4 regions of the Geobacillus sp. FSL W8-1251 genome follow, and region 1 is predicted to be linked to each of the others. Evidence: predicted binding sites of a transcription regulator. Region 1 holds the regulator's gene; each other region holds the start of a gene.

Region 1 (4,399 bases):
GAAGTCTTCGAGGCGGGCGATTTCCTCCTGTTGCTTTTCGTATCGTTTTAGCTCTTGTTCGTATTGCTCGGCCCGAAGCTCCAAATAGCGGCTGTAATTGCCGCTATACCGCTTAAGCGTCGCGTTGGACAGCTCGTACACTTCGGTGACGACTTTGTCCAAAAAGTAGCGGTCATGGGAAACGAGCAGAACGGCGCCGGGGTATGCCTGTAAATATTGCTCGAGCCATGTGAGCGTATCGAGGTCCAAATGGTTCGTCGGCTCGTCTAAAATAAGCAAGTCCGGCTTGGCCAACAGCAGTTTTCCAAGGGCGAGCCGCGTCCGCTGTCCGCCGCTTAGCGAGGAAACGGGCGTTGTTTGGTAATCGTATGACGAAAATTGCAGCCCGTGCAAAACAGAGCGGATGTCGGCTTCATACTGATAGCCCCCTTGTTCTTTGTATTGCTCTTGCAAGTTGTCATACGCTTGAAGCGTTTTTTCGTAGCGGGACGGATCGGCGAGCAGATCCGGGTCGCCAAGCTGGGCGCCGAGCTCTGCCAGCTGCGCTTCGATCGCCCGGAGCGGCGCGAATACGTCCAGCATCTCGTCCCAAATGGAGCGTGACGAGTCGAGCCCGCTGTTTTGCGCCAAATAGCCGATTTTGATATGGCTTGGCTTGATGATTTCACCGCTGTCGGAAGAAAGTTCGCCGGCGATGATCTTCAGCAGCGTCGATTTGCCTGCGCCGTTGCGGCCGACAAGAGCAATGCGGGCGCGGGACTGTATTTCTAGTTTTATATTCGATAAAATAAGGTCAGCGCCAAAATATTTCGTGAGTCCATTCACTTGCAAAATGATCATGTCCGTCACCTCGCGAATAGTTTAACGTAAGTCGCGAAAACGGTCAAAGACAGATAACGAAAAATGGTGTATAGTGATAAATGGAGGAGATTGTCTTGTCATCGTTTACGCATTTCAATGAACAAGGCCGGGCGAAAATGGTCGACATTACACACAAGGAAGATACGATCAGGATAGCGGTGGCGAGAACGAGCGTCACCGTCAATGAAGAGATTTACGAAAAGATGACGAACAATGCCATTGAGAAAGGTGATGTGCTGGCGGTAGCCCAGGTGGCCGGGGTCATGGCGGCGAAAAAAACGGCCGATCTTATTCCGATGTGCCATCCGCTTATGTTAAAAGGCGTCGATATTGCCTTTGCTTGGGAAAAAGAGGCGGAAGCGTATAAACTTGTGATTACCGTGACGGTCAAAACGAAAGGGAGCACAGGAGTGGAGATGGAAGCGCTGACGGCGGCTTCGGTATGCGCATTGACTGTGTACGACATGTGCAAATCGCTCGATAAAGGAATGACGATCGGTCCAACGTATTTGGTCGAAAAAACGGGCGGGAAGTCCGGCCATTATCGACGGAAAACCGATTAGCTGGGGGATGAAACGATGAGCAACGAACAACCGAAAATCCCGCAGGCGACTGCCAAGCGTCTGCCGTTATACTATCGGTTTTTGAAAAATTTACATGCCTCAGGGAAGCAGCGCGTGTCCTCCGCCGAGCTGAGCGAGGCGGTGAAAGTCGATCCGGCGACAATTCGCCGCGACTTTTCGTATTTTGGCGCGCTCGGCAAAAAAGGATACGGGTATAATGTCAATTATTTGTTGTCGTTTTTCCGCCAGACGCTTGAAGAGGATGAGGTGACCGAAGTCGCCTTGTTTGGCGTCGGCAATTTAGGCACCGCCTTTTTAAACTACAACTTTTCGAAAAATAACAACACGAAAATTGTCATGGCGTTTGATGTCGATGAACGGAAGGTCGGAACGACAGTCGGCGGGGTGCCGGTCTATCATCTCGATGAGCTGGAGGAGCGGCTTCGCGGCGACATTCCGATCGCGATTTTAACCGTGCCGGCCGCCGCGGCTCAAGCGCTGACCGACCGCCTTGTCGCGCAAGGAATTAAAGGCATTTTAAACTTTACTCCGGCGCGGTTGAACGTGCCGAACCATATTCGTGTCCATCATATCGATTTAGCCATTGAGCTGCAGTCGCTCGTCTATTTTTTGAAAAACTATCCATCGCCATCGTAAAAAGGAGAGAACAACACATGAAATATTTGTTGCTCGTTCTTGTCATTTTGTTGCTGTTTGGCACGAAAAAGCTGCCGGAGTTGGGGCGGTCGTTCGGCCAGTCGCTTCGCGAGTTTAAAGACGCCACAAAAGGGCTCGCTGATGACGAAGAAACAAAAACCGACCGATGACAAGGCAGGATGGGGAAACGATGAATGACAAAGAAATGTCCGTGTATGAACACCTCGGAGAGCTGCGGAAACGGCTGATCATCGTGCTTCTCTTTTTCGTTGCGGCGCTTGTAGCCAGCTTCTTTTTTGTCGATGACGTCATTGTGTATTTGCAGCACACTGCGGAAGCGAAACAGCTGACGATGAACGCGTTCCGCCTCACCGATCCGATTAAAGTGTATTTTCAGTTTGCCTTTGTCATCGCCGCTGTACTGACTGCTCCGGTGCTGTTGTATCAAATTTGGGCGTTTGTCAGTCCGGGGCTGTATGAAAAAGAGCGGAAAGCAACGCTCAGCTACATTCCAGCATCGATCATTCTATTTTTAGCCGGGGTTGGTTTTGCGTATTTCGTCTTGTTTCCATTTGTCGTCCGGTTTATGAATCAGCTGGCGGAACGGCTCGGCATTCAACAGATGATCGGCATTAATGAATATTTTCAGTTTTTGCTGCAGCTCGTGCTGCCGTTTGGCATCGTGTTTCAGCTGCCGATTGTTGTCCTGTTTTTCACCCGCTTAGGGCTTATTACGCCGCAGCTTCTTGTTCGCATCCGCAAGTATGCGTATTTGGCGCTGCTTATTTTAGCGGCCGCCATTACGCCGCCGGATGTGTTGTCGCAAGTGATCGTCATGATTCCACTGACGCTTTTGTATGAGGGGAGCATCTGGGTTGCCAAAATCGGCTATCGAAAGGCGCAATTAGCGGCGGAGGAAGGAAGCGGCGATCCATATTGAGGGCAGCATCAAGAGGACGGTTCATACGGCGCCAGGCAAAAAGGGGCTGACCCAAAAGTCCGCCAAAAAGCGGACTTTTGGAGTCAGCCCTCTCTGGTTTTTGTATATTTTACCAAACGGAACAAAATTCCGACTCTGTTCTCCCCCTCATTTACGCCACCAAGGACAATTGCTTGTCCCTAGCGGCTTTTTTGAGAAGATTGTGGGCAGCACAAACCAGCCCCCATTCGATGGAAACTTTTTGGAGGCCTCGCAGGACAAAGCGACGAAACCCGCGATTTTGTTTGATTTGCCCAAATACACTCTCAATGTCGGTTTGGCGTTGGCGGTATCGGGCTTGCCCTTCTTCACTCTCCAACCGTTCGCGGGCTTTCTGTTTTTGTTCATGATAGATGGGGTTCCATTGCGTGGTTCGTCCATACTTGGAAGTCGTGCAGGCCGAACGGAACGGACATCCTTCGCATTCATGGCATTGGTAGTGTCGGGTGACCGAGGTGTATCCTGATTCCGTGGTCTGTTTCGAAGTTCCGGTGCGAACCAGCTTTTTCCCATTGGCGCAAATCCAAACGTCTTCTTCTTCCACATAGGTCCAATTCTGCTGATGATGCGGATTTTTCTTGACCTTGCGCGTGTTCTCCTTCTCATACGTATGGTACTTGATCAAGGCCGATATGTGCTTCTCTTCCAGCTTCACGTAGTTCTCTTCCGAGCCATAAGCCGCGTCAGCGATCAAACGTTCGGGTTCCACGCCGTACTTCTCTCGAACGGTCTCCAAATGCGGGAGAAGACAACGAGTGTCGCCCGGCCTCTGATGAAGGGAATACCCCAAAATAAATTGGCCGGAAGAACCCACCTGTACGTTATAGGCCGGCTTGAGCTGGCCGTTTCGCATGTGATCCTCCTTCAACCGCATGAAGGTGGCATCCACATCGGTCTTGGAATAGCTGTTGCGATCCCCGCATACATGGAGTTGGTGTTCATACTTTTCACTGCGGGGCAAGTAGTCCTCCTTCATCTTCTTGATGGCCTTCTTCAACGGTTGGTTGTCCGGCTCGGCCTCCAACCGTTTTTCCCACTCCTCGGTTTTCTTTCGGATTTCTTCTGACGTAAAGGCCGGCGAAGGGTCGATGTCTTCCGCCTTTTCTTCTTCCACGATCACCTCGATCTGGGCAATCAGCCGATCGACATTGGCTTGGAGTTTCTCCTGGTACTTCTCAGCCGATTTGCGCCAAACGAAGGTGTACCGGTTGGCATTCGCTTCAATTTTCGTTCCATCCACAAAATAATCTTCCATCTTGACATAGCCGTCGGCCACGAGCAGCGTGATCATTTCCCGGAACAGGTCGTCAATCAGGTCTTTCATCCGCTCCGAACGAAA
Region 2 (4,399 bases), 1.4 Mb from region 1:
CGTGAACAAGCCGATGAAGCGGCTTTGGCTGTCGTCCTTGACTCCGAAGGCGATCGAGGAAGGGTTCCGCCGCCTGCTTGATGAACGGACGACGCGCCCGCTCTATGAGGAAGCGTACGCCCGCGCCTGCGCGGATTGGCTCGTCGGCATGAACGCCTCGCGCGTGTACAGCCTCTTGCTGAAGGAGCGCGGGATGAACGATGTGTTTTCCGTCGGGCGCGTGCAGACGCCGACATTGGCGCTGATCGTCCGGCGTGAGCGGGAAATTGAGCAGTTCCGCCCTGAACCGTTTTGGGAAGTCGTCGCCTCGTTTGTCATTGGCGACAAGCGTTATGAAGGAAAATGGACGGATAAAAACGGCCAAACGCGTCTTGGGGACGAGGAGATGGCGAAAAAGATCGCTGCCTTTTGCCAAGGAAAACGGGCGGAAGTCGCCGACGTCCACACAGAGCGGAAAACGTATCAGCCGCCGCTGTTGTTCAACTTATCGACGCTGCAAGCGACAGCGAACAAGTTGTACCGCTTCTCGCCGAAAAAGACGCTTGATGTGCTGCAATCGCTCTACCAAAAAGGGATCGTTTCGTATCCTCGTTCCGATTCGATGCATGTGACGAAAGGGGAAGCGGAAACGTTTCCCGCCATTTTGCAAAAGCTGTCCTCGTTTCCGGCGTACGCTTCGTATTTTCCGCTGCCGCAGCCGTCGATTTTACAGAATAAACGTTATGTAAACGAGAAAAAGGTGACGGACCATTACGCCATTATCCCGACCGAGCAAGTGGTGGATCCCGAGAAGCTGTCAGCCGACGAACGGAAGGTGTACGATTTGGTCGTCCGCCGCCTAATTGCCGCCCACCATCAGGCGGCGGTCATCGATTATACGACCGTCACAACGCTCGTTGACGGCCGGGCCCGCTTTGTTTCGAAAGGAAGACAAGTCGTCGAGGAAGGATGGCGCGCCGTCATCCGTCCGCATGAGGAGGAGAAAGATGCTGCGCTGCCTCTCCTTGAGCGAGGGGAGGCGGGGGAAGCGGCCGCTGTCAAGGTGAAAGAAGGGAAGACCGAGCCGCCGAAACGGTATACAGAAGGCGAACTCATCACCTTGATGAAAACGGCGGGAAAATTTTTGGACGATGAGGAACTGGAAAAAGTGCTCGCCAAAACGGAAGGGCTCGGCACGGAAGCAACAAGGGCGGCGATCATTACCATGCTGAAAGAGCGGAAGTATATTGAAGTGAAAAACAACCTCGTATATGCGACCGACAAGGCGAAAGTATTGATCGAGGCGCTCGGCGGCACGATTCTCGCCTCGCCGGAAATGACGGCGAAATGGGAGCAGCGCTTAAGCGAAATCGGCGAAGGGAGCGCCTCTCCCGCTGCCTTTATGGAACAGGTGAAAAAGTTGGCGCAAAAAGTGGTCGCTGACGCCATCGCCACTGCGCCGAATTGGAATTTCAGAGGGGTTGACACCGCCTCGATCCAACGGACAAGGAAGAAAAAAACGATGGGCGAGAAGCTTGGACCGTGCCCGCTTTGCGGCGGGACCGTCGTCGACAAAGGAACGTTGTACGGCTGCGACCAGTACGCGAAAACAAAATGCCCGTTTACGATCTCCAAACGCATTCTCGGCAAATCGATTTCGGCGGCCAATGTGAAAAAACTGCTGGCGCAAGGGAAAACGAATGTCATCAAAGGGTTTAAAAAAGGCGAAAAAACGTTTGACGCCATCCTTGTCTGGGATGAAAACGAGAAGAAATTATCGTTTCAGTTTCCGAAGCGGTGACAAGGGCGGGGGAGGAAAGGATGGAGCGCTTGGCAAAAAGGCGGACCGATGGCGGACCGCCGATCTGACCTCCCGATTTATAACAAGGGATGGAGATTTTTTATTTTTACATCCTTCTTCATGTTCATTGGTTGTCATTTCTTCTTTTTTCACTGTCTTTAAATTAAAATTGTTCAACATTTCACAAACTATTCAATAATAGATGATTCTAAGCATCCAAAAATATAGTATCATAGAGATGAGATCTGTTATATATGATTGTTCTGAACAATTGGGAGGGGATCTGTTATGAAACAAGCTGTTGCTGTATTAGACCCGTGGCGAAATTTTAAAGGGTCTAAATGGAAAAAGTCCATTGACGTCCGTGACTTTATTTTAAAAAACGTAACCGTTTACTATGGGGATGAATCGTTTTTAGAAGGACCGACCGAAGCAACGAAAAAACTTTGGGAACAAGTGATGGAATTGTCGAAGCAAGAACGCGAAAAAGGCGGCGTTCTTGATATGGACACATCCATTGTTTCCACCATCACTTCCCACAGACCAGGTTATTTAAACAAAGACTTGGAAAAAATCGTTGGCTTTCAAACGGATAAACCGTTTAAGCGCGCATTAATGCCGTTCGGCGGCATCCGCATGGCGCAGCAATCATGTGAAGCATACGGCTACAAAATAAGCGACGAAGTGAAAAAAATCTTTACGGAATACCGAAAAACGCATAACCAAGGTGTATTTGACGTTTACACCGAAGAAATGAGATTAGCGCGCAAAGCAGGAATCATCACCGGTCTTCCAGACGCGTACGGACGCGGCCGCATTATTGGCGACTATCGCCGTGTAGCATTATACGGTGTCGATCGTCTGATTGAAGAAAAACAAAAGGATTTGAAAAACACCGGCGCAAGAACGATGACGGAAGACATTATCCGCCTTCGCGAGGAAATTGCTGAACAAATTCGCGCGTTAAACGAATTGAAACAAATGGCATTAAGCTACGGTTACGACATTTCCAAACCAGCGCGAAACGCGCATGAAGCATTCCAATGGCTCTATTTCGCTTATCTCGCCGCCATTAAAGAACAAAACGGCGCAGCGATGAGCTTAGGGCGCGTTTCCACCTTCTTAGATATTTATATCGAACGCGACCTACAAGAAGGTACACTAACAGAAAAAGAAGCGCAAGAGCTTGTCGACCATTTTGTGATGAAATTGCGCCTTGTCAAATTCGCAAGAACGCCGGAATATAACGAACTATTTAGCGGCGACCCGACATGGGTAACAGAATCAATTGGCGGAGTCGCTATCGACGGTCGTCCGTTAGTAACGAAAAACTCGTTCCGTTTCCTTCATACGTTAGATAACTTAGGACCTGCGCCAGAACCAAACTTAACCGTACTTTGGTCGAAACAATTACCGGAAGCGTTCAAAGAATATTGCGCGAAAATGTCGATTAAAACAAGCTCGATTCAATATGAAAACGACGACTTAATGCGCGTTGAATTTGGCGATGATTACGGAATTGCCTGCTGCGTATCGGCGATGCGAATCGGTAAACAAATGCAATTTTTCGGAGCGCGCGCCAACCTCGCGAAAGCATTGTTATATGCGATTAACGGCGGCGTCGATGAAAAATTAAAAATTCAAGTTGGTCCTGAATTTGCGCCAATTACATCCGAATATTTAGATTATGGCGAAGTAATGCGTAAATTCGATCAAGTGCTTGAATGGCTTGCCGAACTTTATATTAATACACTCAATGTCATCCATTACATGCACGACAAATATTGTTACGAACGCATTGAAATGGCGCTTCATGATACCCACGTTTTGCGCACAATGGCAACTGGTATTGCCGGGCTATCGGTTGTCGCCGATTCGTTAAGCGCGATCAAATATGCAAAAGTAAAACCGATTCGCGATGAAAACGGCATTGCTGTTGATTTTGAAATTGAAGGCGACTTCCCGAAATACGGAAATAACGATGATCGCGTCGACCAAATTGCGGTTGATTTAGTCGAACGCTTTATGACGAAATTGAAAAAACATAAAACGTATCGCGATTCAAAACATACGTTATCGATTTTAACGATTACATCAAACGTCGTATACGGTAAAAAGACAGGCAATACACCAGATGGCCGCCGCGCTGGCGAACCGTTTGCTCCAGGAGCGAACCCGCTACACGGCCGCGACATGAAAGGTGCGCTCGCTTCGTTAAGCTCTGTGGCAAAATTGCCGTATGAACACGCCCTAGACGGTATTTCAAACACGTTCTCGATCGTTCCGAAAGCGTTAGGAAAAGACGAGGAAACACGTATTCACAATCTTGTCGCTATTTTAGACGGTTACATGGAAAAAGGCGGGCATCATCTCAACATTAACGTGTTGAATCGCGAAACATTATTAGACGCGATGGAACATCCAGAAAAATATCCGCAATTAACGATTCGCGTCTCTGGATATGCCGTCAACTTCATTAAACTAACTCGTGAACAACAAATTGACGTCATTAACCGCACGTTCCATGAAACAATGTAATCTCTCCCCCCTCCTTCTTGTGAGGGGGTATATTTCTCTTAGGAAGGAGAACATGCGTATGAAAGGATTTATTCACTCCAT
Region 3 (4,399 bases), on a different contig from region 1:
CAAGCGGGAAACGAACGTCATCGAAATGGCGAACGACGTTCCGGCCATGCCGATGAAAAACGCCCAAAACAGAAGCATCGCATACGAATCTGCAAACCCTGCGCCAACAAGCGGAATGACAAGAAACAAGAGCAGCAGCGAAAACAGCCTGCGCCCGCCGATCTGGTCCGTCCAAATGCCAAGCGGCACACGCATGATCGAGCCAAGCAGCACCGGAATGGCGACCAAAATGCTTTTTTACGTCGATGTCAGCCCGTACATTTGCTGAAACGTACTCGCAAGCGGCGAAAACACGGCCCACACGACGAATGAAAACAACATGGCGAACGTCGTAATCGGCAGCAGCGCCTTTTGTTTATTCATGAAAAGCCCCTCCCAAACTTTCAAAATTTGTGACGCTGTTTGTACTTCCATCATACACAGGAAAAGGAAACAGATTTGTGAGGCTTATCACATTCTTGCCTGTTGTCACCATTTTGCCACAAGCGTTGTCACGGTTTTGTCACATCCAAAAAAAGAAAAAGCCCGTCCCCAAAAGGAACGGACACGATTTGGCAGAACGTTTTTCACATCCGAACGATAAGAAACGCTGTTGGGCGCACACATCTCTTCCGCCCCGTCTACGGAAACAACTTGTTTTCTCACCCACTCCGCCCGTATCTCCTGCCTCATAAACAACCAATACGCGATCGCAAAGCAGATGAGAGTGGCGGCAATGAGCGCGGTCACCTGCGGCCAAATGAGCAGCAAACTTTGCGAGAATGGCAAGGGGGTCGCAACAGCGCCGGCCGTTTGCTCCACCGTGACGATCCCTAGCGTTCGGACGTCCGGCGAAAAAGGCAGTTGTTGATTCATTGAACAAGTAGCTCGGCGACAATCTCATGAGACCAAGCACCAACTCTTGACGGCCGACCGCCTGCTCGACGGACGTAATGGCATCAAACTGCAAAAACGATTTCGCAAACACTTCCACGATCATCGAGTAGAAAAGATTGAAAAACAGCCAAACGGCCATCGACGACAACGCGGATGTCGCCGCCTGGCGGAAGACGACGGAAAACAAAATGCCGAGATTCAGCCAAAAGGCGATATACACAAGACATAACAACAAAAAGCAGACCATGCGGGCAAACTCTTCGAAAGTAGGCGGAATCACCAAGACCAAAATGCCCAACGCCATCACGAGCAGGCCGAGCGAAAGAAACAAAACAGCATTCAACAACAGCGCAGCGACAAACACCAAAAGGAGGAAGCGCGGCGCCGACCGGGCCCGAGACCTTTATAGTCGAGTTGAACCACGAATGATCTTTCAACAAAAACGGGGAAGGGCGCCTGCTCCTCCCCCGTATGTTTTGAACACACATCCAACATCCGCCGCATGCGCCCGGGCAACCATCTCACGAACGCCGTAGCGCCGTCATTTTAAGCGGCTGTTTTTCACCGCCTTCTTACCGTTGGCTTCGCTCTTTTGTCCGCAGCGCCTTTGGAATGTAAACACAATACGGCTCGCTTTCCAAATAGTCGCCCGTTACAGCGTAAGCGCGTGAACGAGAGCCGCCGCACACATATCGGAACTCGCAGACGCCGCATTTTCCTTTATATTTGTCCGGATTGCGCAAGTCTTGGAAAATCGGCGAGTGTCGGTAAATGTCCGCCAGCGGCGTTTCCCGGACGTTCCCGGCTTTGACCGGCAGCAGCCCGCTCGGATAGACGTCGCCAATATGGGAAATAAAGACGAAACCGTTGCCGTCGTTTACTCCTTTCGGCGCGCGGCCGAGCCCGTCGACTTGTCCGGTCAACCCTTGGTTCAACACATCTTCGTAACGGATGCCGCCTTTTGTCGCTTTTCCTTCGCGCATTTTCGCCTGCAGCACAACGCGGCGGTAATGCTGGCCGGCTGTCGTTTTAATGTCAAACGGAACGCGCTTGCTCGTTTCATACAACCAGCGGAACACCCGCTCATGCTCGATGGGGGAAATCATGTCCTCCTCCTTCCCCCTGCCTGTCGGCACAAGGAAAAAGACGCTCCAAAGGACGCATTTCATCTTCTCAACCAATTCCGCCATTTCATCAAGCACATGAACGTTGTATCGCGAAATGACGGTGTTGATTTGCACGGGAATGTCGAGCTCATGCAAGTATTGAATCGCACGGATCGTCAAATCAAACGAGCCGCTCACGCCGCGGAAATGGTCGTGAATCTCGGCGTTCGGCCCGTCAAGGCTAAATGCCCAGCGCGACAGGCCGACCTCTTTTGCTTTGCGGATCGCCTCTTTCGTCACGTTCGGCGTCGCGCTTGGCGTCATTGACACGCGCAGCCCTTTATCGATCGCATATTTCGCTAAATCGTACACATCCGGACGCATGAGCGGATCGCCGCCCGTAAAGACGAGCATCGGCTGATCCATCGCGTAAATCTCATCGATCAGTTTTTTCCCTTCCTCAAACGTCAACTCGCGCGGATCGCGATGGTATTGCGCTTCGGCGCGGCAATGAAGGCACTTGAGTTGACAAGCTCTCGTCAATTCCCAAATCACAATAAACGGATTTTCATTAAAATCGCGCATTGCGGCCCCCTCCTTGGCCTCCATTGTACCGCAACATTCAGGCGCGTTATGTGATATCGATCACATCCACAGCAAAGCCACAACAGAGGGCGATCGTACCATGGGCGAAGATGACAGCCATCTGAACAGGCGGTATAATATATTGACCCGCCATACGCCCAAAAAGTAAAGCAAGGATGGCTCTTCTGATTGAAAAAAAGTATATGCTATGTCTGCTTCGGCCACAATTCCCCCTTCACCGGTACTCTCCCTCCGTATTGACATTGCGCCATACGGTTTCATCCGCGGCAAGCTGTTGGGCGTCAACATAGCGGACGCGGGCGCGGTCAATAAGCGAGATCATCCGCCGTTCGCCGGCATCAAGCAGCTCGGCGATCACGGAGCGAAGCCGACGGTGGTATAAGGCGACCAATGGTTCGGGACGGACGTCATGGAGCGGGACGATGGCGTCAAACATCGGATCGATATAGGAAGCAAGCCGCTCTGTCACTTCCCGCCGCATGTACGGCATGTCGCACGGCAAGACGAACACCCAATCCGCTCGGCTCTGTTCCATAACGGTGTAAAGGCCGGCCAGCGGCCCACAGCCGCGGCAGCGCTCGACATCGAGCAGCACCGGGATATCCGTTTGGCGGCGGAATTCATCGACAAGCGACGGGTGGCTGACGATATACAATTCATCCGCGATCGGATCGAGCGCCGCGACCGACCAAGTGAAAAACGGGGCGCCTTCGTGCAGCGCAAACGCCTTCGGCCGCCCGAACCGACGCGACTGGCCGCCGGCGAGCACCGCTCCGGCAATGGCTCGTTTCATCTCTATCCCCTCTTTCCGAACATCATCTGTCCCTACCGTACCATACGAACCGGCGAAAAAAAAGATTTCCGCCTGTCGACGGAAATCCCTATGGAGCGGATGATTTATTTTTTGCCGATGGCCACCCGCCATACGTCCGGCCCTTCCTCTAAGTACTCCCATGTAAACTGATCCGGACGCTCCATCATGAATTGGTATTGCAGCGGACGCGGGTCATGGTCATTCGTCAGCTCCATCACTTCCCCCGGCTTCAAATTGTCAAACAGCCGAAAAATTGCCGGATGGCGATCGCGCGGCGGATAGTCCGGGGCGTGGATTTTGGCAGCAAATTGGTTCATAACATTGGCCTCCCTCTAGAAATGTTGATTTATCAAGGCTTTTCGGCCCCTCAGGGGTGTCCAAAAAATATTTTTCGACAAAATCTCTTACATCCTTTTTCAGTTTTGTGGATATCTTACAGACCTAGGGTGCGCTTCGCGGCCACGGCTGGTTATATTTTCCTGCCGTGGGGGAAGCGTATTCGATGCACCCTTTGGATCTCCGCGTCGCTGATGAGGACGAACCCTCCCATGTCTCCGGGCGTCTTCGCGCCAACATTCCCTCGTTCGGTCTCGTCATCAGGCGGAGGCCGGCCAAGCTCCTTTGGGGACTCAAGGTCGAATGGATAAAATCACGCCAGCTTCTCCGGTGTCATCTCGTTGTCCAACGATTCTTCCGTTCGCAGGGGGAGGCCTTAGGCCGCCCGTTGCACCTGGGACAAGACGTCCTGTTTCATTCGCTCCGCGTCAAACGCTTGTTTCTTCGTACAAATCGCAAACAGCACATTCAACAGCTTCCGGCACAAGGCGACGATGGACTGCTTTCCGGTCAGCGGATTGACGGATCGGGTCGTATAATACTCATGCAGCTCGCGAAACGCCTCGTTGTGCCGAATCAGCGGAATCATCGCCCGAAACAGCACCGAGCGCAGCCGTTTCCGTCCCCGTTTGGAGATGTGCTTTTGCCCTTTGCGCTGGCC
Region 4 (4,399 bases), on a different contig from region 1:
AAGTGGACACGCCTCAAAGAATAAGGATTGCTTGAAGCAGTCAAACTTCTTTGGAAGCCCCCACTTCAAATTTTCGCTAGAAAATTAAGTGGGGGTAGTTCACAATCATAAGTAGGATCGGATGAGAAGGGGGAACAATCAGAATGGAATGGTATGAACAGCTGTCGGCGTGGATTGCCGAGAAGCAGCCGGTGCGTGTAAAAACCTATCAAGGGGAAGCGGTCGTGCTGCCGGTCAAGCTGTATCAGGACACGCGCAAACTGTTTGTTTACAACCGGCAAATGCGTCTAATGAACATTCCGTTGGACCGGCTCATTTCCGTCGAGCCGACGCGCATCATCGGTTCCTTTGACCGTCAGGGAGAAGAGGCCATGGTACATACTCGTTGAACGGAGGGCACGCGTCTTTGGGCGCGTGTTTTTTTTTTGATGGTGGTCGGCTGTTTCTGCCTGCGGTCTGTTCTGTTGCGCTGGGCTCTATCCCCAATGAAGGCGGCATTCGCGTTGCGATGTGCCAGGGAGCGGAATGGTTTTTTGTTGCATAGGCAAAGACCATCTTTTAGAATGGAAAGGACGAACGACTGACCATAAGGGGGAAGGAACATGCATGGCAAACGGATTGCCTTATGCGCGTCACGCAAACTGGACGAAATGACAACGCTTATTGAAAAGCAAGGAGGAACGGCCATCATTCGTCCGGCGCAAGGGACCGCCTTTTCAAAGGGAAGCGAACTGGGAGAGGAAATGCGAACCGTCATCGCCATGCGGCCGGACTGGATCGTATTTACGACGGGAATCGGCTTTGAGGCGCTGTTGGAAGCGGCCAACCGGGAGGGAATGGCTGCTCAATGGCATCGAACGATCAAGGAAGCGAACGTGGCTGCCCGCGGCTATAAAACGGTGACGGCGTTGAAACAAATCGGCGTCACCCCGGTGGCCGCAAGCGAGGACGGGACGACGAAAGGGTTGATTGCTGCTCTTTATGGGCACGACTTTGCGGAAAAAAACGTTGTTGTACAGCTGTACGGCGATACCGCGCCAGCCTTGAAGCAGTTTTTTCTTGAACAAGGCGCTTTGTATACGGAATTGTTGCCATACCGGCATATCGCTCCGGATGAGGAGACACTGGCGACATTGTATAAAGAAATCGTCGGGCGCGAAGTCGATGCCGTCTGTTTTACATCGGCGATGCAAGTCCGCTTTTTCTTTTCGTTCGCCCGCGAGAAAAAAGAGATCGCACCGCTCTTTGACGCGTTTCGCACCGATGTCGTGGCCTGCGCCGTTGGCAAAGTGACAAAAGAAGCATTGGAAGAAGAGGGAGTCGATCGCGTCATCGCCCCGGAACATGAGCGGATGGGAGCGATGATTGTGACGCTTGCCCGTTATTTTCAACAATAAGCTCTGTTGAGGGTTGTTTTATATCAATTGTCCAACCTGCTATATAAGAGATCATCTTTTTGTTAAATGTTTTATATTGTGTTTCATCAAAAATGCTAAACTGTTTATTTTTTGTCACAGTTTTTCGAACATTTTCCGCTTATAATAAAACTGGGTATGTATTTTTCATATGAAAGGGCGGGGTGAGCATGAAACGAAGCTCATTCCAGCAGATGGCGAGCACGGTTCGGCGGGGATTTGCTACGGCGCGTCGCTCATGGGGGCGAGCGCGCTGTTTTTTTTGCGCTTGCCTGTCGGCGGTGTGATATGACTCACAACGATGGAGATGCTGCACACAGTATAATGGAAACAACGGACGGATCATAAAAAGGAGGAATTGATGATGCATTCATTTTGCCATATGGGCGGCCCTGAAGGGGTGAAATTATGCGCCGGTCTGGCGCAATTAAAACAAGAACACGGCCCGCTGCGCGCCCAAATGGAGCAGCTGCTTGCCGCAGCGGAGGCGATCGGCCGCGGGGAAAATGACCGCAACTGGCGTGAGCCGCTCGCTGATTTGAGAGAAAAAGTTGAATCGTTCGTCGCCGCCCTAGATCCGCATTCGGAGCGGGAAGAAGGCGTATTGTTCCCAATGATGGCTCGGTACATCGGGCGGACGACCGGCCCTATCGCCGTTATGGAATACGAACACGAACAGGCGAAAACGCGCCTTTCCATGTTTTTAGAAAAGACCGCCCAGCTGCCGGAGAACATCGACAGCAGGCAGGCGTTGACGCTTGCCGGCGCGGTGATTGAGGCGTATCATATTTTGGATGAGCACTTCATGAAAGAGGAGAACGTACTCTTCCCGATGGCCGAGCGGTTGTTGTCCGATGCGGAGAAAGAGGAGCTGTTTGCGCACATTAACTAAGTAACAAATGGAAAACAGGATGCCCCAAACGACGGGCATCCTGTTTTTTATTATTGGTTCATTTGTTGGCCGGTTGTTATGCATGATCGTTAGGGTATGCGGAAGCGCACGTTGTTTCGTTCCCGCCGCCGTTAAAGTTGACAGGCCGGCTGTTAGGCAATCGGTTGCCCCCTCCGCCTGTTCAGTTTAGGGTTCCTGATGTGACGCCCGCCGCTCGCTTACTTGGCGCGGTTGACCGGCTCTGCTTGTTTTGGCATTCGCTTTCGATAGACGACGTAGCTGCGCTGCAAGTAGCGGAGCGGGAAGCTGAATACGTGAACGAGGCGGGTGAACGGCCAGACGGCGAACAAACCGAATGCAGCGAGAATATGAATCTGAAACCAAAGCGGCACCGCTTCCATATAAGCTGGGTTCGGACGGAACGTAAGAAGGCCGCGAAACCACGGGCCGATTGTCGTCCGGTAATCAAACCCGTGCGAATCGATGTTCAGAAACGTCGACGACAACCCGCTGGCGATCACGACAAGCAAAAATCCGAGCGCGACCCAGTCGCCGGTGCTGCTTGTCACCCGTACGCGCTTGACCGTCAAGCGGCGGCGAAAAAGGATCACGAAACCAACGAAGGCCGCCAAGCCGGCCGGAATGCCGCCTGCCAAGGCGAGGGCGTGGTACATCTCTTCTGTCACGCCAAGCGCCTCGTAAAACGGCTCGGGAATGAGAATGCCCATCACGTGGCCGACAAACACGAACAAAATGCCCCAGTGAAAGAGAAGGCTTCCAAGGCGCAACTGCCGTTTTTCAAGCAGTTCGCTTGATTTGGATGTCCAGCCAAACTGGTCGTGCTGGTAGCGCCAAATATGGCCGGCGACAAATAGGACAAGCGCTAAATACGGAACAATCACCCAGAGAAATTGGCTGGCCATGCCGTTGCACCTCCTTTCGGGAGCGGCGTCACGCCGAGTTGAGTGAATGTGTGATTGAGCGCGTCAAACAGCTGTGCATACGGGCTGCCTGCCGCTGCCAGCCGGTCGCCGATTTCGCGGATATGGCCGGCATAATCGGCGAGCAAGGCGGTCGTATGCTCTTGATCTGCATAGGCCATCCATTCAAGCATGAGCGGCAAGTAGTCGGGCAGCTCGTGATCGGAGACGGCGAATCCGGCCGCCTCGTAGCGCGCTTTTAAGGCGACGAGTTCGATTCCGCGCTCCCGCTGCTCGCCGTTTGTCATATACGTCAAGTACAAATTCGTTTTTTTGCCGAAATCAAATGTTTCGACATATTGCTCCATCCGCTCTCGAGCCGGGGTGACCGCGAGCTGTTCGGCCACTGCCAAAAGCGGCGCGCGGACGGTTTCATCGTCAAGCGAGCGGATGGCGTCTAGGCAGTCAGGAAGCGATTCGGCCCACTGTTCGTCCGGGTAAGACAACAAATACGATACACATAGAAAGACCGTTTGTTGTTGTTCGCTGTTCATCGTAAATCCTCCATTTCATTATTGAAGGGGGCGGGGCTCGCCTTCTTTCTCCTTTTACAGCGTGCCGCAAGCGCCCGGGCCGCCGGCGAACGCCAGCCCGCAGCTGCCTTGTTCGGCGTAGAGGTCAGCGACTTCTTCGCGGTGCGATGCTGGAATGACGAAGCGGTCTTCGTATTTGGCAATCGCGAGCAAACGGTACATCTCTTCAATGTCTTCACGGCTTAAGCCGAGCGATTCAATGAGACGGGTGTCCGGCTGTTTGTTCGTTTGTTTCGCCCGCATATACGAACGCATGGCCGCCATTTTTTTCAACGTCGTACGGATGTGCGCCGTATCGCCCGCCGTCAGCAAATTCGCTAAATATTCGATCGGAATGCGCATTTCATCAATGGCCGGGAAGATGTCATCGGCGCTCGCTTGGCTTCCTTTTCCTTCGATCGTATTCATGATCGGGCTCAGCGGCGGAATGTACCATACCATTGGCAGCGTCCGGTATTCCGGATGCAGCGGCAAAGCGATTTTCCAGTCGACGATCATTTTGTAAATCGGCGAGCGCTGTGCGGCGGCGATCCATTCGTCTGGGATGCCCGCTTCTTTCGCGGCGGCGGCGACGGCTGG

Evidence for each region. The regulator Rex, encoded in region 1, represses fermentation and respiration genes when NADH is low (regulators of the CRP and FNR family bind a similar motif). The targets are predictions, from matches to a motif close to TTGTGAAATATTTCACAA.
Region 2: pflB (formate C-acetyltransferase) is a predicted target of Rex. The motif match lies at 1,950-1,967, and genes of this name have one in related genera.
Region 3: NSS88_RS16460 (TIGR04053 family radical SAM/SPASM domain-containing protein) is a predicted target of Rex. The motif match lies at 2,616-2,633, and genes of this name have one in related genera.
Region 4: NSS88_RS16510 (hemerythrin domain-containing protein) is a predicted target of Rex. The motif match lies at 1,697-1,714, and genes of this name have one in related genera.

What each region holds. Positions count from the first base shown of each region.
Region 1 is NZ_JBBOUF010000001.1:1,387,918-1,392,316, reverse strand. Features, by position in the region: gene abc-f (ribosomal protection-like ABC-F family protein) at 1-840, opposite strand, end outside; gene moaC (cyclic pyranopterin monophosphate synthase MoaC) at 936-1,424, shown strand; gene NSS88_RS07260 (redox-sensing transcriptional repressor Rex) at 1,440-2,081, shown strand; gene tatA (twin-arginine translocase TatA/TatE family subunit) at 2,099-2,251, shown strand; gene tatC (twin-arginine translocase subunit TatC) at 2,272-3,021, shown strand; gene NSS88_RS07245 (IS1182 family transposase) at 3,173-4,399, opposite strand, start outside.
Region 2 is NZ_JBBOUF010000001.1:12,932-17,330, forward strand. Features, by position in the region: gene NSS88_RS00045 (DNA topoisomerase III) at 1-1,780, shown strand, start outside; gene pflB (formate C-acetyltransferase) at 2,069-4,318, shown strand; gene pflA (pyruvate formate-lyase-activating protein) at 4,377-4,399, shown strand, end outside.
Region 3 is NZ_JBBOUF010000002.1:31,840-36,238, forward strand. Features, by position in the region: partial or broken gene NSS88_RS16450 (MFS transporter) at 1-363, opposite strand, end outside; partial or broken gene NSS88_RS16455 (ABC transporter permease subunit) at 652-1,240, opposite strand; gene NSS88_RS16460 (TIGR04053 family radical SAM/SPASM domain-containing protein) at 1,449-2,567, opposite strand; gene NSS88_RS16465 (molybdenum cofactor guanylyltransferase) at 2,803-3,381, opposite strand; gene NSS88_RS16470 (DUF2249 domain-containing protein) at 3,486-3,719, opposite strand; gene NSS88_RS16475 (IS110 family transposase) at 4,115-4,399, opposite strand, start outside.
Region 4 is NZ_JBBOUF010000003.1:5,673-10,071, reverse strand. Features, by position in the region: gene NSS88_RS16530 (RNA-guided endonuclease InsQ/TnpB family protein) at 1-35, shown strand, start outside; gene NSS88_RS16525 (hypothetical protein) at 144-389, shown strand; gene NSS88_RS16520 (uroporphyrinogen-III synthase) at 603-1,397, shown strand; partial or broken gene NSS88_RS16515 (pyruvate synthase alpha chain) at 1,567-1,662, shown strand; gene NSS88_RS16510 (hemerythrin domain-containing protein) at 1,780-2,307, shown strand; gene narI (respiratory nitrate reductase subunit gamma) at 2,526-3,230, opposite strand; gene narJ (nitrate reductase molybdenum cofactor assembly chaperone) at 3,206-3,781, opposite strand; gene narH (nitrate reductase subunit beta) at 3,836-4,399, opposite strand, start outside.